DNA from 4 places in the Ruegeria sp. CF1 genome. Region 1 is predicted to be linked to each of the others. Evidence: riboswitches for the same ligand, from Rfam matches in the RefSeq annotation. Region 1 holds a riboswitch; each other region holds the start of a gene.
The links. Region 1 has a riboswitch for cobalamin ahead of ACRZ96_RS17760 (DUF1636 domain-containing protein). Riboswitches for the same ligand answer to the same signal wherever they lie in the genome.
Positions count from the first base shown of each region.

Region 2: it holds a riboswitch for cobalamin, as region 1 does, so the genes downstream of both, ACRZ96_RS15030 (hypothetical protein) here and ACRZ96_RS17760 (DUF1636 domain-containing protein) in region 1, are expected to answer to the same signal.
Region 3: it holds a riboswitch for cobalamin, as region 1 does, so the genes downstream of both, ACRZ96_RS07625 (DUF1636 family protein) here and ACRZ96_RS17760 (DUF1636 domain-containing protein) in region 1, are expected to answer to the same signal.
Region 4: it holds a riboswitch for cobalamin, as region 1 does, so the genes downstream of both, ACRZ96_RS07945 (energy-coupling factor ABC transporter permease) here and ACRZ96_RS17760 (DUF1636 domain-containing protein) in region 1, are expected to answer to the same signal.

Region 1 covers NZ_JBQFRN010000012.1:39,804-45,197, forward strand. The annotation lists gene ACRZ96_RS17745 (peroxidase family protein) at 1-1,511, opposite strand, end outside; gene ACRZ96_RS17750 (catalase family protein) at 1,530-2,597, opposite strand; gene ACRZ96_RS17755 (hypothetical protein) at 2,717-2,872, shown strand; cobalamin riboswitch at 2,856-3,063, shown strand; gene ACRZ96_RS17760 (DUF1636 domain-containing protein) at 3,166-3,522, shown strand; gene ACRZ96_RS17765 (ABC transporter ATP-binding protein) at 3,519-4,304, shown strand; gene ACRZ96_RS17770 (ABC transporter substrate-binding protein) at 4,323-5,270, shown strand; gene ACRZ96_RS17775 (iron ABC transporter permease) at 5,272-5,394, shown strand, end outside.
Region 2 covers NZ_JBQFRN010000008.1:137,701-143,094, forward strand. The annotation lists gene ACRZ96_RS15020 (DNA polymerase III subunit gamma/tau) at 1-977, opposite strand, end outside; gene ACRZ96_RS15025 (phosphatase domain-containing protein) at 1,150-1,650, shown strand; gene ACRZ96_RS15030 (hypothetical protein) at 1,655-2,062, opposite strand; cobalamin riboswitch at 2,154-2,373, opposite strand; gene ACRZ96_RS15035 (alpha/beta hydrolase family protein) at 2,496-3,353, shown strand; gene rsgA (ribosome small subunit-dependent GTPase A) at 3,390-4,418, opposite strand; RNA gene ffs (signal recognition particle sRNA small type) at 4,578-4,676, opposite strand; gene ACRZ96_RS15050 (bifunctional 2',3'-cyclic-nucleotide 2'-phosphodiesterase/3'-nucleotidase) at 4,715-5,394, opposite strand, start outside.
Region 3 covers NZ_JBQFRN010000002.1:508,861-514,254, forward strand. The annotation lists gene cobN (cobaltochelatase subunit CobN) at 1-2,205, opposite strand, end outside; gene cobW (cobalamin biosynthesis protein CobW) at 2,211-3,266, opposite strand; gene ACRZ96_RS07625 (DUF1636 family protein) at 3,263-3,643, opposite strand; cobalamin riboswitch at 3,729-3,935, opposite strand; gene ACRZ96_RS07630 (NAD(P)-dependent oxidoreductase) at 4,080-5,027, shown strand; gene ACRZ96_RS07635 (glycosyltransferase family 2 protein) at 5,142-5,394, shown strand, end outside.
Region 4 covers NZ_JBQFRN010000003.1:38,787-44,180, forward strand. The annotation lists gene ACRZ96_RS07930 (GcvT family protein) at 1-4, opposite strand, end outside; gene ACRZ96_RS07935 (aminotransferase class V-fold PLP-dependent enzyme) at 26-1,276, opposite strand; gene ACRZ96_RS07940 (transglutaminase-like cysteine peptidase) at 1,534-1,773, shown strand; gene ACRZ96_RS07945 (energy-coupling factor ABC transporter permease) at 1,879-2,562, opposite strand; cobalamin riboswitch at 2,639-2,851, opposite strand; gene ACRZ96_RS07950 (L,D-transpeptidase) at 3,067-3,729, shown strand; gene ACRZ96_RS07955 (hypothetical protein) at 3,771-4,070, opposite strand; gene ACRZ96_RS07960 (heavy metal translocating P-type ATPase) at 4,230-5,394, shown strand, end outside.

The DNA.
Region 1 (5,394 bases):
ACCATCGGGTTGTTCATAAGCTGCGTGATCGCGTCATACGCCACCATCGATGTCATCAGATCGCCCATGATCACATCGCCCTTGTGCTGTTCCGCAAAGAGACCAGGGAACAACTCGACCCTATTGACGTCGCAATAGAGCCGGCTCAGGTCGGCAATCAATTCTTCCGCAAACGGCTGATCACCAATCATCTCAGTAAAGCTTGAATGCGGTTTGCGGCAGAAATGATGACGATAAGTGTTCAGCGACGGAAGACGCGCCTTACGCGTCAGGGCAATTGTAGCTTCGACAGGGGCAGGAGCACCGGGCGCAGGCCTTTGGAACAGGAAATCGGGCGTGTTGCGCAGCGACATGCGGGCCGCAGGTTGGCGCGACAATGATCGGATCATTTCCGCCAAGCCTGTTTGTTCGACCAGTCGTGGATTGAATCTGAACCCCTCCGGGCCAACCTGTGCGCCGTCGATTATGAATCGCTCGGGGATCATCGAATGCCAGCGGTAGAGCAAATTGAACTCAATCGCGATCTGGTTGGAATGATGCCACGGTTGCCAGCGATTGACGCCAACGGGTAGTTTGAAAGGCATATTGGCGATGTGGGCGATGTAGTCCTCAAGCACAAGCTTGATCAGCAATGCGATCAAGGTGCAGCGTGTAGTCTGGAACACACGCTCTTTATCCCAGCCTGATATGCCGCGCTTTTCGCGCCACAACAGATCGGCAAAGGTGTTATGGGCGCGCAACATCAGTGTATTGATCGTGATATAGCCTATCGTACCATTGCCATTATCGAGCCCGGTTGCATGAAAATCGAGCAGTAGCTGGTCGATTGCGTGATCGCTGAGACCCGGATGCGCCCGTTTCACCGCATTCCACAGCTTGCAGGGATCGTGCAACGGCTTTCCGCAATTCTCGCCAGTGGCGAGACTGCCATCAAAAGGGGGTGCTAGCTTAACACCACCGGATTGGTTTTTTTGAAACAGCTTCGGAGCCCACATCTCGCCCTGTGTATCCAGACGAAAGGCCAGCCGGTGGGTTAGTTCATTGGTATCGGGATCGCGTTCGCGCAGCATGTCGGTCTGAAAATCGTTCAGCCCGTAGATTTGGCACAGATCGACTTCGTGGTTCGAATCCGTCTGATCAACCGGTCCTTTCGCCCCAAAGGTGCGAAGGAAACTGTCGGTAAACCATTGTGCGGCCGAGATAAACAATAGTGTCGATCCTTGCGGGCACATCAAGGTAAGCGGGCTGCCATCCACTTGTGTCCGTCGGTGAAAGAGATCAGCAACTTCGCTTTCCGACGGCAGGACGGGTGAGAGGTCTTCTGGCGTTGTATGCCGACCGATCCAGCGATGGGAAAACACGCCGGGCCATGTCGTGTAGTCTGCGCCCATCGTATAGGGCCGCGGTCGGTGGATCTTCGCGGCGTTTGCAAGCCTGATCGCGGCCAAATAACTCGTAACGGGTGGGGAGATCTTGAATCCGAGTTTGATCAGATCATCAACGTCCAGCATCAATACATCTCCGTTTGGTCATCGATTCGGGAACCGGGCGCGGGCCAGGCTCAGATAGGTTCTGAGCCGGATCGCATTAATCGGTCCTAAAGGTTCGTGATCTGCCGTGACACGCCAGGGCGAGAAGCTCATCGCGTCGCCATTCTGCGGATCAAATTCTGCACCTTTGGGAATCGTGATATCCGCCACGGGCGTGACGGTATGATGGTACGGATCAAGAGGTGCATCTGGTTGCGGATCGCATGCCCACCGGATGCGATTGTCTAGCACATCGAATTCGTCGGCCGGGCGCGGGGGCTCAATCACACACAGCTCGAAGTGATTATCTCCATCGGCCACGTCTTGCCGCAAACACTGCCCGATCCCATCTGGGTCGTCTACCGGATGTGCCGGAATTTTTGGTTTAGCGCTGCGGGCCAGGTATCGGACTGTTAGATCGGGGCCCAGCCGATACGGTGTTGTCGACCAGAAATGGACCTCAAAAGGCGAGTGCATATAGTTCGAGGCAAAATCACTCGCGACGCGAAACTGACGCTTGCCTTCACGAGTGAGGAAGGCGCGAAATCCTGCGCGCAGCCCTTTGGTGATCAACCTAAGGCTCCATTTTCGTCGCCCTTTGATCGCGTGCTGGACCGCTTGTAATGTGGCGACAAGCCTGCCCAATCGCTCATATTCATCGGGGACGTAGCTGGGAAACACATCCTGATCGACCAATACGAAATCGAACTCGTCGCTGAGTTGTGTGGTCCCCAGATGCGCAAGTGCCTCGGCGTCGATCAGCTTGGGGCCTGGCACGTCAAAAAGCTTGATCGCCATCCCGTGGGCATCCGATTTCCGGTCATCCAGATGCGCGCCGTTGGAAAAGCGAAGTGCGGCTGAATAGGCTGCGGGCTGTTCAAACAGGCCGTGACGGAACTGTTCTGGTAGATCGTTTCTGACGGTGAATATTGCAGCCACGCACCCGTGACTGCGCCCATGCTGAGCCCTTAAGCGATGGCCTTTCCACCGTGCAACGGCCTCGAGATTGTGGTCAATGACATCATCAACAATATCCGGCGGCAATGCGTTTTGCGAAACATGTGTCAAAGAACCGTCTCCTTGGATAAACCCAGGCAATGATCAAACAGGGGTAAGGTGCTGACAAAGCTAAACCTCTAAATTTGTTCAGCTTACCTCAGATTGTCTAATTTCCAAACACACCAACTATGGACAGCCGTGGCCAGACAAATTCGGCGCGCAGCCCAAGCTATTCGGTTGGTGCTTCGGACACGTGGTTGGCGGAGCTCGATCCTCGACCAGAGTTGGGTGCCTTCGACTTTATCATTGACGTGTCCGGTGTTCTCGGGCACTCAATCGATTGATGGTTCCCGGTGGTGTTGCCGCGGGATGAAAAGGGAATACGGTGAGGCTTGCCAAAAGGTGCCAATTCCGTAACTGCCCCCGCAACTGTAAGCGGTGAGCAAGGCCAAACAGCCACTGGTCCACAGGATCGGGAAGGTTGGCCGAGCGCGGACCCGCAAGTCAGGAGACCTGCCATCAGATGTTTAACCAACCCGGGGCGGGGCGTCCTGGAAGGAGGCTTTGATGGCGCGTCAATCGCGTGTTTACATTGTCGGCAGCTTCCGCGTGCGCTTGGAAACAAGTGGAGTGGACCATGCCAGATACGCCTGATCATTTCATTCTAGTCTGCGAAAGCTGCACTGAAGGGCTGCGCCTTGATGAAATTTGCGATGCGTTGACTGGGAAATTACCTCGCGGCTTTGCGATCCGCGCGTCATCTTGCATGGCAGGCTGCGATAGTCCCAGAACGGTTGGGTTCCAGGCCGTAGGAAAGGCGCAATACCTTTTTGGTGGCATTCAGACCGCGGATGAGGTGCAGGCGCTGGCTGAGTTTGCAGCGCAGTATCGTGAAAGCCCGGATGGCTGGACAAATGCCACTGATCGCCCGCAGGCGTTGTTCAATAAAACCCTCTCGCGCATGCCGCGGATCGAACAGGGGGCATCGCAATGACGTTGCCACCCTTTCTGATTGCCGAAAACCTTGAGTATTATGCCCTTAACGGAGATGTCCTGTTGCAGGGCGTCTCGTTCGAGTTGGACGAGGGTTCCATTCTAGCCATCGCCGGCCCGAACGGGGCGGGGAAAACGACGCTTCTCAATCTGTTGTGCGGCGCTGAGCCGCTGGCACTTGGCGATGTTCGGATCAAAGGACGCAGTCTGAAACAGCTCTCCGCCAAAGAGCGTGCGCGCATGATTGCAGTGGTAGGTCAGCAGGAACTGCCCGATGGACGCTTGGCGTTGCGCGATTATGTTGCGCTGGGGCAAATACCCATCCGTGCGGACCGCTCTGCCGAAGGCCACGCGCAAGAGCTGGACCGGATTTTAGACCTGACCGGTCTCGCCAATCTCGCGGACAAGCGCATGGCCCAACTGTCCGGAGGCGAACGTCAGCGTGCCCATATCGCGCGTGCTTTGGCGCAGAACCCTTCGTTGCTGTTTCTGGACGAACCGACCAACCATCTGGATCCTGATGCAAAAGGGCGGATGCTGTCTTTGGTCGCCGAGCTTGGGATCACCGTGGTCATGATCGTACACGATCTGGTCATGATCCCCGAATTCGCCACACACGTGGCGCTGATGAAATCGACCCGCATGATCGAGTTTGGGTCGGTGGACAAGGTGCTGACACCCGAAAGAGTCCGCGAAACTTTTGGCGTTGATTTCCTCTGCTTTCTCCACGAAGGCCGCGTGATCCCGGCGCTTGATATTCGAAGAACCACAGTCTCAACTTAGTCGAAGGAACACACTGAGATGAAATACATCTGGCCCGTGGCGTTGGCCACCGCCATGGCAAGCGGTGCTGCTGCGCAAGAAGTCACCGTAGACAACTGCGGCGAACCGCTGGTTTTTGATACCGCGCCCGAGCGCCTGGTTGTGCATGACATGAACATGACCGATATGGCCTTTGCATTGGGTCTGCAGGACAAGATCGTCGGCCTGACCGGCATCACCGGCTGGTACAAGACCAGCCCTGATTTTGATGCCCTGCGCGGCGACATCCCCGAGCTTGCGCCGAAATATCCGACCGTCGAAAACCTGGTGGCGGTTGAACCCGACCTGTTCTTTGCAGGTTGGTACTATGGCATGAAGCCGGGTGGTGATGTGACCCCAGATACATTGGAACCGTTCGGAATCAAGACCTTGGTTCTAACGGAAAGCTGTGTCCATCTGGACAAGGATCGCCCCGAAGCCAGCATGGATCTTCTGTTTGGCGATGTGTTGCGCTTGGGCAAGGTGATGCAAGTCGAAGACAAGGCCGAGGCTCTGGTCTCGGGCTGGAAAGAGCAGCTGGCAGCGATCGAAGCCAAGACTGCTGAACTGCCCAAGCCCCGCGTCTTTCTTCTGGATGGTCCTGCAGATGCTCCGTTTACCGCCGGTAAATTCGCGATTCCCGATGCGATGATCACAGCCGCCGGTGGTGAAAACGTCACTCATGACATGGACACGAGCTGGGGCCGCACCTCGTGGGAAGCCGTTGCCGCATCGAACCCGGAATTACTGGTTTTGTTGGATTATCAGACCGGCAATGGCGCCGAGGACACCTTCAAGTTCCTGCAGGAACATCCCGTCATGTCGCAGACTGATGCCGTCAAGAACGAACGCTGGATCGGATTGCGCTACGAAGAGCTAACGCCGGGACCGGCAAATATCGAAGCGATCTCGAAGATGGCGCGCGCGATGCATCCGGGTCAGAGCTGATATGGGCCGATTGGGCCTGACGTTGTTGCTGGGGGCGGTCGTTCTGACCGCCCTTTTGCTGATTTCCACGATCTACGGCACAACCTCGATTCCTTTGTCCGACACCTTCACCGCGATATTGCGC
Region 2 (5,394 bases), on a different contig from region 1:
CCTCGGGCGCGTTCGTCGGGGGAAACGGTGGGATCTTCGGCGGCATCCGGGGTGATCTTGACCACCGAAACCCAATGCGTGATTTCAGCCAGATCGCGTAAGACGGCGAGTGGATCAGCCCCTTCGGCATATTGCCCGCTCAGCTCGGTCAACGCGCCTGCAGCATCGCCGCGCAGGATCATATCCATCAGATCCAGCACCCGGCCCCGATCGGCCAGCCCCAGCATCGCGCGCACCTGATCCGCGCTGGTTTCACCGGCCCCGTGCGAGATCGCTTGATCCAGCAGTGAGGTCGCATCCCGCGCCGATCCCTCGGCGGCCCGGGTGATCAACGACAACGCATCCTCGGCAATCTGTGCCCCCTCGGCACCTGCAATTTTGCGCAGCAGTCCGATCATATCCTCCGGCTCGATCCGGCGCAGATCAAAGCGCTGGCAACGGGACAGGACGGTCACCGGGACCTTGCGAATCTCGGTGGTGGCAAAGATGAACTTCACGTGTTCGGGGGGTTCTTCCAGCGTCTTGAGCAGCGCGTTGAAAGCGCTGGTCGACAGCATGTGAACCTCGTCGATGATATAGATCTTGTAGCGCGCGGACGCAGCGCGATAGCGGACGCTGTCGATGATCTCGCGGATGTCATTGACACCGGTGCGGCTGGCGGCGTCCATCTCCATCACATCGACATGGCGGCCCTCCATGATGGCTACGCAGTGTTCACATTGACCGCAGGGTTCGGTGGTAGGGCCGCCGCTGCCATCGGGACCGATGCAGTTCATACCCTTGGCTATGATCCGAGCGGTCGTCGTCTTGCCGGTACCGCGGATGCCGGTCATGATGAAGGCCTGCGCGATCCGGTCCGCCTCGAAGGCGTTTTTCAGAGTGCGCACCATGGCATCCTGACCGACTAGATCGGCAAAGGTTTCGGGGCGGTATTTGCGGGCAAGAACCTGGTAGGCGGGGCTGGGCGTCTCGGTCATGTCTGCTCTGTCGGATTCGCGTTACGCCGCAGCGTAGAGGCCCCCGCCGCCCGCGTCCACAGCCGGCCGGGACGATTTTCATTTTGGAATGCGTGGGTATGCGGCTAAAATCCACTCTATTCTATTTACTGGACCAGTATGTTGTTGGGTGAAGTTTGTTTGGGGGGAGATTATGTCGCAACTGGTGGTTTATGCGTTGCAGGTTGGCGGAGGCACCTTGGCCTTGTCATCGATGCCCGGGCGCGGAGGCACTTATACCGAAGACCTCGATCTTATCGCAGACTGGAAGCCGGGACTTGTGATCTCGATGACGACTGAGGTCGAGATGATTCAGGATGGTGCGCGGAATTTTGGCGCTGATATTCAGGGGCGTGCCAGCAGATGGGTGCATTTGCCGATCGAAGATTTTGGCACGCCACCCAAAGAGATTTTGGACCGCTGGCCCCGCGTTGGCGCGACTGCCCGTCAGGCGTTGTCAGGTGGTGGCCGTGTGCTAGTGCATTGCCGTGGTGGCTGTGGCCGATCCGGGATGGTGGTTCTGCGTCTGATGGTTGAATGCGGTGAACGGCCTGAGGCGGCATTGAAGCGATTGCGTACGGTGCGTCCTTGCGCAGTCGAGACAAATGCCCAGATGCTTTGGGCCGTTGAACCGGCCCGTGTTCAAGCCGTTTGACGGCTTAGACACCAACATGTGGCGAGATTTCGCCACCGTTGTGCTGCACCAGAAGCGAAGCCTCAAGCATGGCGCAAGGAGGATTCCTTAGCAGGTCTGCGGGTAGGCTGCGGTACTCGGTTCCGAACATCATGTCTGCGTAGTCATCCAGCCGGCCGGTATCGATTTCAGGATCGGTTCCGCAGAATACACGTATCTGGTCGCATTGGGCGCGAAAGCGGGCGGTACATCCCTCTGGGCAGTGCGACAGGTCAATACTGCCTTCAATCTCAAACCCAGATTTTGTGACCGGTTTTGTGGTGGACATGGCCTGCGTCAGAGCCCGCGCCATTTGCGCCAGTGCGGGGCAGGTTGCCCCAGTACGTTGGCACACGGTCGCCGCGAATTCGTGCGTTTTAGTCTTCCAGATCATCAATGCGCCCTCCGCGCGCAGGGCGAGGGCGTGGCACAGGTTGGTCGGTGCAGAGCACGATCAAACCCGTCCCGGACACCCCGCCCGAGTTTCGGTTCTACATCTGATGGCAGGTCTCCTGACTTGCGGGTCATCGCTTTGCCGACCTTCCCAGCCTTCAAGGCCAGTGGTATCTCGGCATTGCTCTCCGCTTACAGTTGCGGGGGCAGTCTCGGACTAGGTTCTTTCCGGTTTTCTCCGTGCAGAACCGCACCGTGTTCCCTTTTCATCCCGGCCCGATTGGGCGCGAGAACCATCGCGACATGGCTATCGGCTGCGCCGTGCCCGAGTCAAGAAGATTGCGTCAGGCAAGTGACGTACGGTCCAGCCACGTCAACCTTGACTTGAGGCGCTTCGGGTGAACTGATCAGTTCAGTCGGTATTGGAGGGCACCATGTTGGACACGCAGCAGGCGGTTGTGACCGAGGATTTTCAGATCCCGTCCGACCCGGCAATGTTGTCGGCGCGGCTTTACCGTCCGGTTGCCGACCCCGAAAAGGTGGTCGTCATAAACGGTGCGACTGGGGTGCCGAGGGATTACTATCAGCACTTCGCCCGATGGCTCGCCGAAGAACAGGGCATGGCCTGCCTGACCTATGACTACCGGGATTTTGGTCACTCTTTGGTGGGTTCGCAAAAGCGGTCAAATGTCACCATGGCCGATTGGGCGTTGATCGACATTCCAGCCGCCCGGGCCGAGATGCGCCGACGGTTTCCACAGGCCAAGCTATGGAGCATCGGTCATTCCTTGGGCGGAATGTTTGGCCCGATCCAACCCGATATCGATCAGATCGACAGGATGATCTGTGTCTGTTCGGGTCTGGTAACGCTGGCGGATCACCCTTGGCCTTATCGCGCTTTGGCGGCGTTGTTCTGGTATGGTCACGCGCCGCTGGTGGTCAAGGCGCTTGGCTACCTGCCCGGACGGTTGGTCGGGTTTGGATCGGACCTGCCTGCCCAAGTCTATTGGCAATGGCGCAAATGGTGCACCGCCCCCAAAAGCTATGTGCCAGAGATCGGCACGACACTGCCCGCCGCCCGCTGGAAAGACTTGGGCAAACGTGTCGATCTGTTTACCTTCGCAGATGATGAAATGGTGCCGCCGGATGCTGTCTGGCGTCTTGCCGATCTCTATGGACCCAAAGCCGGGCGCCATCTGCTTGCACCAAGCGAATTAGGAGTGTCCAAGATCGGCCATATCGGTGCATTCGCAAGACGGAATGCGGCAGTCTGGCCTAGACTGATCGCCTGATAGCGCTGGGCACCGGTAGGTCGGTGCCCAGCTTCGTTATAGCCCTTTACGGGATTTTTTCTCGTGCATCACGCTGCGCACCATCTTGCCGAACGCCTTGTCGCGGGCGCGGGCCTGCGCCACCGAAGCGGAATTGTGTTGGTCTTCGCGCCGCAGCTTGCGCCAGCGGTCCAGCCGCGCGGGATCAAGCGTACCAGCGTCGATTGCCGCCTGCACCGCACATCCGGGCTCGGTCTCGTGCTGACAATCCGAGAAGCGGCAATTCAGGCTGAGGTCTGAGATGTCCGAGAACACCTCATCCAACCCCTCTTGCGCATCTAGCAGACGTAACGCGCGCATGCCGGGCGTATCGATCAGCCAGCCGCCATTGCGCATGCGATGCAAGGCGCGTGAGGTTGTTGTGTGCCTGCCGCGCGCATCGTCTTCGCGAATACCTGCGGTGGCCTGATCCTGCCCCGTCATCCCGTTGGCGAGCGTCGTTTTCCCAACGCCGGATGATCCAAGCAAGGCGCTGGTTTGTCCTTTCGGACACCACGACAGAACTTGTTCGAGATCGCCGTGATCCAGCGCGTTGACCGCAAGTACCGTCAGAAACGGGGCGAGCGATTGGGCTTGATCTACATAAAGGCTCGGATCATCGCACATGTCCGATTTGGTCAGAACGACCACCGGATAGCAGCCTGCCTGATGTGCCAGCGCAAGATACCGCTCCAATCGTGGCATATTGAAATCGGCGTTGCAGGAACTAACGATGAACAGCACATCAACATTTGCAGCAATCAGCTGCGCCGCTGCCCCTGTACCTGCGGCCCGGCGCTGCAGCAGGCTGCGCCGGTCCAGCACTCGGCGTATGCGTTTGTTTTCATCCGCCAGAACCCAATCCCCAACGGCATATGCGCCGGTTGATTGATCCAGAGATAACAAAGGCGATTCACCTTCAGGGCTCAGCCCGATCAGTCGATCCCGGTGTACGGCCGAGATGCGATACGGTAGAAGTGACGGATCAGCCGCATGCTGAGCCGCGAAATGAGAGGACCATCCGAGGTCCGATAAGGAAAGTAACATTGGTCTGCCTGTGATCAGAAACAGCAATCCCGCCGGATGGCAATCGCGCATCCGCTGGTGATGTGTTCAGGCAGTCAGTTGATCGGAAAGGATCAGAACCGGTCTGCCCGAAGGGAATTTGCTACAATCATAAACGCCCTCCTGCGGCTGATGGGTTCTAAGTGAGAGGTTGGACATCGACCCAAGCGGGGCTCGTTGTGGCTGCTTCCTTCCGGACCTGACCAGGTTGGCGAGGCGCTCGCCCGCGCCAACCTCTCAAAGCCGATATAGGTGCATCCCCTGAAAATGGCAACCCGTCAGAAGGTCAGATGAATACGCATGAAACCATCCGCATCGTCGGGCAGAATGCGTGGATGATACTCAGCAAGCTCTGCAACATGGTGTAGCGCGCGCGGCCCCGTTGTCAGGATCGCGCCCTGCCTTTGGTTTGGTACAAAAGAAAAGGGGCGCGGTGCATGTGCAAGTGGGTCGGCGGGCAGTGTGCCAGCGACGTATTTGCATAGAATATCCTGTATGCTGATCTGAGGCAGGTCAATCATACGGGCTTGTCGCGCAATTGGAAAATGACCACCGCCATTGGCGCGGTAGTTATTGGTGGCGACAAGGAAACTCTGGTCAGGCGCAATCGGCTGCCCATCGAATTCCAGGTTGCGTATGCGGGAAAATGCCGGATCAATCACTCGACCGAGCGTATCGAACCGCGCCGGTTGCGAAAGATCGATCTGGTAGGTGACGCCATGCAGGACATCGAAGTTGAAGCCCGTGCGCTGAGGATCGGCAAGATCGATCGGGGCGTCTGATCCAAGTTGATGGAACAGCCCGGCTGACATCTCAAGCCAGTCCCGAATCTGAGAACCTGAGGCCAGCACCGCGCGCAATTCATTAGGAAAGACACTGAGATCGGCGATATGTCGAACTGAAATCTCACCTGAGGGGATATCCGTGTAGTACTTGCTTCCTGTGCGCCCGCCGAACT
Region 3 (5,394 bases), on a different contig from region 1:
GGTCGTGTAAAGATTCCGCCCGGTCGGCAAAACATCCGTACGCCCGCGATAGGGGGAACCGGACGGCCCGGCCTCGATCCGTTTGCCCGCTAAAGCGTCAATCAGGGCAGAGCGTTCAGCTTGGGCTGAGGGGGCAGCGTCGAAATTGCCCGTCTCATCGGGAACGCGCCCAAAGATATGCAGCCCATCACCGAACTGGCTTTCCTTGATGTCGCAGACAAATCGGTCAATGCGCGTGATCGCCTCGGCGGTACAGGTGGCCTGATCGAGGCCAAGATCGCTTTCCAGCCCGATCGCCTGCGCCTCGTCCCGGATATCTTCCTGCAGGCGATCGCGGCGTTTGGGGTCTAGCCCGTCCGCGTTCGAGAACTCGTCCAAAAGCGATTCCAGCCGCACCATGCGATCTGGTGTGCCGCTTTCCTTCATCGGGGGTGGGATATGGCCCAACGTGACCGCCCCGATCCGACGCTTGGCCTGCGCGGCCTCGCCGGGGTCGTTGACAATGAAGGGGTAGATCACCGGCAGATCGCCGATTAACGCCTCGGGCCAACATTCGTTGCACAAGGCGACTGATTTTCCCGGCAACCATTCCAGCGTGCCATGCGCACCGATATGGATCAGCGTATCCGCGACCAATCCTTTGCGCAGCCACAAGTAAAAGGCGACGTAGGCGTGGCGCGGTGTGCGCGACAGATCGTGATAGTCGTCATCGCGCAGTTCGGGTGTACCGCGCTCGGGCTGCAGCGCGATCAGCGCTTTTCCACGACGCAGTGCCGTGAAATGGAACGCGCCGTTTGTGAAAGCAGGGTCGTCTTCGGGAGTGCCCCAAACCTTATTGAGATCGGCGCGGAGTGTTTCCGGCAGCGCCGCCAGCGCCGCCTGATAATCCTCTAGCGGCCATGAAATCCGTGCATCAAGAAGAGTTTCAGCAATTGGCTCGGCAGGCGCGGTGTCATACCCTTCGCCTTGCAGATCGAGCAACATTGCCTCAGCCGAGGCCAGCGCATCCAGACCCACTGCATGTGCCATCTGCCAGTCTTTGCCGGGATAGGTCGATAGTACCAGCGCCGGAACCTGCTCCGCTTTGGGTTTGTCGTGAAGGTTCAGCCAGCCGGAGATGCGGTTGATGATGGCTTCGATCCGTTCGGGTTCAGCCCGATGAGCGAAACGAGAATATTCGAGATGCGGATCGCGTTTGCCCGGCTCTTTGAAGGATACGATGCCCGCGTTGATCCGCCCGTCCACTTCCGGAAGGACCACATGCATCGCGAGGTCGGCAGGTGAAAGGCCACGCACTGCGTCAGCCCACGCTTTGCGGCGTGAGGTGGCCAGCGCGACCTGAAAGACCGGCACCTCTGCCACATCCAGAGGTGAGGTGCCTGATGCGCCCTTGCCTGAGAATGAGGTGGCGTTGACGATCGCCGAAGGCTTCAGCGCCACAATAGTCTCGCGCAGCCAATCGGCGGCATTTGGTGCTTTGAGCGACGGGGCAAACAGGCCGACGGCCTCAAAACCCCGCGCCCGCAAGCTGCGGATCAACGCCGCAATTGGGGCGGTATCTGCCGAGGTCAGGTATGCGCGATAAAAGGTTACGATGATACGTTTCGCATCACCGGGCAGAGCGTTTTCTGCAGGGATCACGCCGTGATCTGGGCACCAGGCACCGCATTCGGGGATGGTCTTGGCGCCCATGACCGGACCTGCATACAACCCCGCAGCCAGTGCCATCTGCGCCAGAGCGGCCTGCGCCGCGACCTCACCGCCGGTGTCGCACAGATGCGCCAGCCGCCGCAGGGTCGAGACAGGCAGGGTAGAGTAATCATCCAGCCGCGTATCCTCGCGACCGTCTGCGGGCAGTACGGCCAGTGCAATCCCTTTGGCCTGCGCCAGCGCCAGAACCTGCTGCAAGCCGTACGCCCAATAGGGCACTCCACCGATCAGACGGATCAGGATGCCCTTTGCGCCCTCCAGTGTCTGCTCGACATATGTGTCGACTGAGAGGGGATGCTTCAGCGCCGTCAGATTGGCCAGCCGCATCGTTGGCATGCGTCCTTCAGGCCCACCTCCACGATGCCATCCCGCCGCGAAAGCGCCAAGGTCACTGTCGGAAAAGGACAGCACCACCAGGTCCGCCGGGCTCTGACCCAGATCGGTCGGGGTCTCGGTTTCTTCGAGCCCATGGCTTTCGCGGAAGACGACGTGCATAAGTCTTACTCGGCAGCCTCGGTTACACCCACGAGGATATCGCGGATCTCGGCCTCTTTGATATCGTCATGCTCGGCAATGACCACAAGGCGCGAGCGACGGTCTTCGCCGGGCTCCCACGGGCGGTCATATTGGTGACGCACGCGCGCACCGACGGCCTGAACCAGTAGGCGCATGGGCTTGCCTTGAACGGCGGCATAGCCTTTGACGCGCAGGATATTCAACTCGTTGGCCAATCGTTCAATCTTGGCGACCAGATCAATCGGATCGGTTTGCTCGGGCAGTTCAACGATGATGCTTTCGAAATCGTCATGCTCGTGATCGTGATGGCCGTCGTGATGGCTGGGACGCGCGTCCATGTCATCCTCGGCCGCGGCTTCTAGACCCAGCACGACGCGGACGTCCACGGCACCCTCGGCCACTTCGACCACGGGCATGGGGCGGGGCGCTTCGGCGGCGATGATCTCTTTCGCTTTCGCAACGCCTTCCGGGCCAGCCAGATCGGGCTTGGTCAGCAGAATGATGTCGGCGCAGGAAATCTGATCCTCGAACACCTCGGACAAGGGAGTTTCATGATCAATCGAGTCATCTGCCATGCGTTGCGCATCCACCGCCTCGACATTCGGAGCGAACCGACCAGCGGCCACGGCCTCGGCATCGGCCAGAGCAATCACGCCATCGACGGTGATTTTCGAGCGGATATCGGGCCAGTCGAACGCCTTCAGCAGCGGTTTTGGCAGGGCAAGACCGGAGGTTTCGATCAGGATGTGATCGGGGCGCGGCTCTAGTGCCATCAGGGCTTCAATGGTCGGGATGAAATCATCGGCCACGGTGCAGCAGATGCAACCATTGGCCAGTTCCATGATGTTTTCCGCCGGGCAATCAGGAATGGCGCAGGACTTCAGGATATCGCCATCGACGCCGACATCGCCGAATTCGTTGACGACCACCGCCAGACGCTTGCCCTGCGGGTTCTGCATCAGATGGCGCACCAGTGTGGTTTTGCCCGAGCCCAAAAAGCCGGTGATCACAGTGACGGGGAGTTTCTCGAGATTGCTCATTTCAGGGCTCCAATCGGGGGAATGCGGGCCGCACAGTTTTTGCGGAAATGTTCGGGACGTTCGCGCCATTTGACCAAACCGTCCTCGGTGGCGAGGTATTTGGCTGCGCCTTCGACGATGGTTTCAACATGGTCGATCTCGTTCAGATGCTCATACACGAAAGTCCAGCGATCCGGTCCTCCGCGTAGCACGATCGAGCAGCCTTCATCGCAATTCGACAGGCATTCCACAGCTTTCAAGGTAATGCCTTCGGGCAGGCCCGCCTGTTCAAGCGCCTTGTGCAGCAACGTGCCGGGGCGCTGGGCGTCATCCTCGACAGGCAGCCCGCGACGGCAGGTAGTGCAAACCAGCAGTTCGACCGGTGCGGTCTCGGTCATGTCTCTCATCCCCCCAAATCCTCTTCGTGGGGGACGGGGTTTCATGCGGGCCGATCACAGCCCCACACCGGAACACCCCGTCCGGTTTCATCTTCGGGCGTTGGCAGGTCTCCCGGCTTGCGGATTTCAGAGGAGGCCTCTGTCGGATGTCCCGCCTTCCCGGCCATACTGCCAGTGGCTTTGGGCACCCTCTCCGGTCACGGTCGCGGGGGCGGCTGCGTTTGACGGCAAAAACCGCTGACGCATTCCCTTTTCATCTGCTCTCGCAGACACCAACGAAAGGGACATGCGGCAGGGCAGGGTTGCTTGTCAAGCGAGTCGCGCCGATCCGTGAAAAAGCGGATAAAAAGCGACCTGTCGGGGTCGCTGGGCGGCATGATACTTCTGCAACGACGTGCTGGCATGGCAGCAAGATGCGAACAGGAGGATACCGCGCATGAAAGTAGGGTTTGTCGGGCTGGGGAATGTAGGGGGCAAGCTATCTGGATCGCTGCTACGAAACGGTATCGATCTGACGGTTCATGACCTGAACCCGGATCTGGTGACCGAATTCGTCGCCAAGGGTGCCAAAGCCGCCAAATGTCCGGCGCAGCTGATGCGCGATTGCGATGCTGTTATAACCTGTTTGCCTTCTCCTGCGGCCTCGGACGCGGTGATGCAGGAAATGTTGCCAGAGGTCGGCCCTGGCAAAATCTGGATGGAAATGTCGACCACCGACGAAGCCGAAGTCAAACGCCTTGGCGCAATGGTCATCGAACGAGGCGGCGCAGCGGTGGATTGCCCGGTTTCGGGCGGATGTCACCGGGCAGCGACGGGTAATATCTCGATCTTCGCAGGCTGTGATCGTGAGACTTTTGAACGTATCCTGCCATTCCTGACCACCATGGGGCGGCGCATTTTGCACACGGGCGATCTGGGCTCGGCCTCTGTTTTGAAGGTGTTGACCAATTATCTGGCGACCGCCAACCTGATCACCTGCGCCGAGGCACTGGTGACAGCCAAGGCCGCCGGCATGGACCTTGGAACCACCTATGAGGCGATCAAGATATCGTCAGGCACATCCTTCGTGCACGAGACCGAAAGTCAGGTCATCCTGAACGGCTCGCGCGATATTTCCTTCACCATGGACCTGGTGAAAAAAGATATCGGTCTGTTTCAGGAGGTCGCCGACCGTGCCGGAGTTCCCCTTGAGATAAACCCATTGATGATCAAGATTTTCGAAGATGGCATCGCGCGATATGGTGAGCGTGAACTGTCCCCGAACATCATCAGGCGGCTAGAGGACGCGACCGGACTGGAGATCCAGGCGCCAGGGTTCCCAACCGAGATGCTGGACGACGAGCCAGAAGAACCGGGTTATGAGGTGATCCCACAGAATCGGTAGATCAAATAATCGGCAAGCGTTGCGGCTGTCTGGCGGCCTGGTTGGACAAAATTCTGGGGCTATTCTAAACAGGTCAACAAGAGTCCGACACCGGCACAGGCAAGAGAACAACTTATGACGAATGAGACCTTTCTCATCGTAACAACGATGAAAAACGAAGGGCCTTTCATGATCGATTGGGTGGCCTACAACCACGCAATCGGCTTTGATGACATTCTGATTTATACCAATGATTGCGCTGATGGTACCGATGCCATGGGCGAACGGTTGCAAGCGCTTGGCTGGGCTCACCACCAACGAAACAGGCTGGGTCCGCGCGCTGCGCCGCAGGTTCGTGCATTTTCGCTTGCGCGGAATCACCCAAGCT
Region 4 (5,394 bases), on a different contig from region 1:
TCATGTGCTTCCCCTCTCAAATGCCTCAGGCGGCGATGGTTTTCATTGCACCCAGAAACTGGGCCACTTCGGCGACGCTGTTGTAGTGGCACATCGAAACACGCACGCAGCTGTCCATGCCAAGCGGTGTCAAGATGTTGCCCGAGTAGTGATCGGCCTTGCGCAAATGCGTACGGATGCCTTGTTCGTTCAGTTGCTTGACCACATCGACCGACGGCACGCCCTCGACCTGCAGTGACACCAGCCCCTCGCGTGCAGGGTTATCGACACCGCCCAGAATGGTCACCTTCTCCATCTCGGCCAGCCCAGGCAGGTTGCCGGTTCCGCGGATCATCGCATCAGTCAGCGCTTTTTCCTGCTCATGGATCGCCTCTCCGGCAGCGACGAATTTTGCGCGCCGGTCGGTGGCGTCGCTGACCTGTGCGCCCAGCCATTCGAAATAGCTGATTACGTCAGACATTGTAGCGTAAGAGCCGGTATCACGCGTCCCCATTTCCCAATTGTCGGCGGGGCCGTCGATCAAGCTGTTATGTGGCAGCTTGGTCAGCCGGTCAGAAATCCAGGCCACCCCGTAACCATGGCGCGAGAACACCTTGTAAGGCGAGATCACATAGCCATCGACATCATAGGCGGTTAGGTCGATCCGGCCATGCGCGGCGTGCTGGATACCGTCGATTATGATGAAGCAATTGGGCGCAACGGCGCGGATCTCGGCAGCCACAGCCGCTACATCCACGCCCATACCGGTCACCGGCGAGGTGTGCACGATAGTCGCAACCTTTGTGTCCGGCGTTACCTGCGCCGCATAAGCATCTGCTGTGACGGTGCCTGTGGCGTCGTCATGGACCACCAGAACATGATCTTGCCCGGCCACCCCGGCCCAACGCGCGCAAGCGCTTCGGGTCGCGGGATGTTCCAGCGTTGTGCCAAGTACCCGACCGGTGGCGGTGCCCAGACAGGCGTTCATGATCAATCGAAACAGCAGCTCGGTCCCGCTTTCGCCGACAAAGAACTGGCCACCGGGGGCGTTCATGAACACGGCCATATCTTCTTTGGCCTTGTTGATTACCCGCACCAGTTCGTGACTTCCCGGGTTGTCGCGGCCCTGATTGTCAGGGATCGCAGCATAAGCCTGCGAGGTGCCCACAACCGAATTCAGCGTCAGCGCCCCACCCGCGTTTTCAAAGAAAATACGCGGTCCCTGCTGCGGGCAGTGGTCAACCTGCGCAAATCGGGCACGGATTTGTTCAAGCAATTCTGGAGTGATCTTGGTCATCGGGAACCATTCCTGCGAAAATGTCATTCTGGCAAGATATATGCGCCCTTTTGCAAAACTACTCACAAAAAAACTTGGGGCATTGTGGGTGGAAATTGAGACCATCGAGCCAAGAGAGCTCAGCCACAAGAACAATATGGTTCGCGAATTTCAATTTCGTCGGCCCGATCACACCCTCACGCATGCCTTCGCTCGGTTGCGAAACCGCTAGTCAGGCCGACGGTTTGTAACCTGAGCGTGGTTCTAGAGACATCGCTTTGCAAAAGAAGTTTGAACTAATGCAGAACGGCCTGGATCCTACGAAGCTACTTATTGCAACTGTCTTGGACACCAATCGCAGTGGCCATGCAGTTTTAGTTTATCGCTCGAGTGAAGGCGATTTGATTCTGGACAATGTCACCAACAGGATCAAATCTTGGAAGGAAACGAGGTATCTTTTCCTACGAATACAGGACCCAAATCACCCTGATCGTTGGGTACAGGTTTCTAGCGGCTAAAGACAATGTGGCGCGCCCTAGAGACGCGCCACAATAAAATTTTGGTCCTGCGACTACTGGTTGTTTCGCGGCAACCCAAGTTTAGGACACTGCTTCAAACTTTGGTCAAGCTTTCGCAGCGTTGTACAAACGCGGAGTCACCAGACCTGTACTGTTCAAACCGCGCATTGCCTTGGCTGCCGCAAGCACTGCCAGATCAGCAATCGGCTCAATGACGATTACCAGCATATAAGCGCCGCCAAAGGACAGAACCGACGCCATGGTTTCTGCGCCGAAACCCTGGCCGTAGAAGGCCCAGAACCCAACCCATGCGACTACTCCTCCCTGATACGTCGCACTTAGGGCAAGAGCTTGGCCATATTTGAGGTCAACATATGCTGTGCCGGGTGCGATGATGCGGCTGGCCAGTGCCTGTAGCGCAAATAGCGGCACCAGCAGAGTGGTCAGGTTGATGAAGTACTGCGGAAGATCGAACGGGGCAAAAAACACACCCTGAATCAGGAGACCAGCTGCCAATCCAAAAGCCGCGGGTGCAGCACCGAGAAGCAGAAACAGCGTCGACCCCAGGATGAAGTGGACTTCAGAGACACCAACCGGGAAATGCGGCAGGACTTCGAAGAAAAGGAAAACCCCAACGGTGGCGAGCACCGAGCGCATAACAAAAGATGCAGGTCCATTCGCACGCAATGTGGAAAACGTTTCTTTCGCTGCGTAAGTAGCCGCACCTGCGGCGGTAACATAGGAAAGCGCGATTTTGGCACCATTCACGATGCCCGGTTCGATATGCATGTTCTTTCTCCCTACCGCCTCACCCGGCGGCTTGTCAGGTTGAATCGACCGTAAGGCCGACAGGTTCAGTCTGGGCATAGCCCGGCGCTTTACGGCAGGTCTCCTGACTCGCGGGTGCTCGCTCCGCCAACCTTCCCGGTTCCATTACGAACCAGTGGTGTCTTGGCATCGCTCTCCGCTCACAGTTGCGGGGGCAGTTACGGAATTGGCGCCATTGAAAACACCGAACCGTATTCCCTTTTAATCCTTTTGGCTTCCGCCATCAGGAACCGAAAACAATTCACCGCTACAATGGCGGCTTCGCCTGTGTCAATTGTCTTTGCGACCTATTCCAATGTAAACTCGACCGAAGCAGGATTCACGCAACCGGTCACTTGATCGACAGGGTAAACCAAGCGTTACCTGAAACCTCTTGAAGCTCTAGCTGCTAGAGGCTTTAAGATTCGGATTAATTCGCGATAGTGCGATCCAAATACGTTAAACTTGTGAACCAGGACGAGACCTATGCTTACAAGGCGCCATTTCATTCAATCCACCACAGCGCTGTTCTCGGCGTCTGCGGCCAGTCCATTGATCGCCAAAACCTGGCCAACCGCATCGCAGAAGACCTATTGGGACAGTCAGGTCACGCCAATTGGTTACGATCCAATGACCTCAAATCCGTGGGGTGTTCATGACCGTTTTTTACCAAGACGCGTCGCGGCAAATGATGGTTTGGTTCCAGGTGACATCCATGTGGATGCCGTCGCGCGCTATCTCTATCATATCGAAGAAGGCGGGACCGCAATGCGCTATGGCGTAGCGATCGCGCGCGGGAACCTTTACGAGCCCGGCACCTATGTTATCCGCCGAAAGGTCGAATGGCCACACTGGACACCAACCGCTTCAATGATCGAGCGCAACCCCGAATACGCGGAATTCCGGAATGGCATGGAGCCCGGGCCGAATAATGCTCTCGGCTCTCGTGCCCTTTATCTATACGTTGGAGACCGAGACACATATCTCAGAATTCACGGCACGCCTGAGCCAAGAAGCATCGGCGGTCGCGCAAGTTCTGGATGTGTGCGAATGATCATGGCTCATATCAATGACCTCTACCCAAACGTGAAAACCGGCTCGACCGCTTTCCTATACTCTGCCGAAGATAGCGTCACAGCCCGCTCATGAATATTGGGCAGCGTACAAGGACGTCGCTGCCCTCATTTCGATCAGGCGTCGCGCGCAATGCAGATCGGAGCGCCATTCGTCGCGCGCAATGGTACCAATGTCGTCTCGACGGGTCCGCTGTGCTCATACCAAAAGCAATTATCTTCTGGCAAAAGGCGTGCCGTGGTCAAATCCTGCGCCGGCCCTGCCAGCGCTACGACCGAATCTGGCACGTTGCCTGGTTCAAGTGCCTTGCTTTTGGCTCCGGTGAACTGGGCTGAGCAACCAGCCGTAATCGAGACTAACGTGATGGTAATTGCGATCCGTTTCTGCATTGATCTGTTCCAAATTTTTTGCGTCATCTGCAATTAGATTGCATCCACACGGCCGGCCCGCAAGACGAAATGAACTAACAATATCGCAGGCAAAGAACCCGGATGAAAAAAATATAAAAGGTATTGAAGCTCTAGTTACTGTAGGAACTATTTACAAAGGACCATAGAGATTCTTGAGGTCCAATCATGTCATCCGATACCCATAGCCACGACCATGGCCACGAAAACAAACATGGTCACCACGCATGCGGTAGTGGCGGGTGTGGCGACATCGCCCCCGCCGGTCCAATTCCTGAAGGTGGTAGAAGCTTTCAGGTCTCTGGCCTTGATTGCGCCGAAGAGGTGGCGATCCTGAACCGTGTCGTCGGCCCGAAAGCAGGTGGTGAAGAGCATCTCGCATTTGATGTGATCAACGGTCGGATGACGCTTCTTGAAAGTGCTTCCAAGTTATCTGACGAAGATGTCATGCTGCTGGTTGCGAGTACTGGTATGACCGCCAAACCATGGGATGACGGAAATGCCGCCCAGGACCAGGCGGCGCATATTGCACGTCAGCGGCGGTTCACCACTCTTAGCGGAGGGTTTTGGGCAGCAGGTTTTGGCTGGCACATTTTCGAAACCGGCATGGGCGGTGCGCTCGGGCTGTTCTCGGGACATGGTGAGGTTCCGATGCCTTTGCCCGAGGCAGCTTTGTTCGCAGTCGCGATCTTGTTTGGCGTCTGGCTGGTGTCCCCTAAGGCCTGGTCTTCGGCGCGTCGACTTTCGCCTGATATGAACCTTTTGATGGTTGTTGCCGTCGCCGGTGCCATCGCTCTGGGTGAGTTTTTTGAAGCGGCAACTGTAGCATTTTTCTTTTCGCTCTCTCTTTATCTGGAAAGCTGGAGTGTCGGACGTGCTCGGAACGCGGTGTCCGCGCTGCTTGATCTGGCCCCCCCGACGGTTCGGCTGGTTCGTGCTGACGGTTCTGAGGCAACGGTCCCGGCGGCGGATGTCTTTGTCGGTGACAGCTTCATCGTTCGAGGTGGGGATCGCATTCCACTTGACGGAGAAGTCATCGAAGGGGCCGGTGCCGTTGACCAGGCTCCAATCACGGGTGAAAGCGCGCTGATTCCCAAAGAGCTGGGTGATGAGGTCTATGCCGGCACAATCAATGGTGAAGGCACCCTCAAAATACGTGCGACGAAAACAGCGTCAGACACCGTGCTTGCCAAGATCATCCGGATGGTCGGTGATGCTCATGCGCGCCGCGCGCCGGTTGAGCAGTGGGTTACAAAATTTGCGCGGATCTATACGCCCATCGTTATGGTCGTCGCAGTGGCCATCGCCCTGATCCCGCCGCTTGCATTTGGCG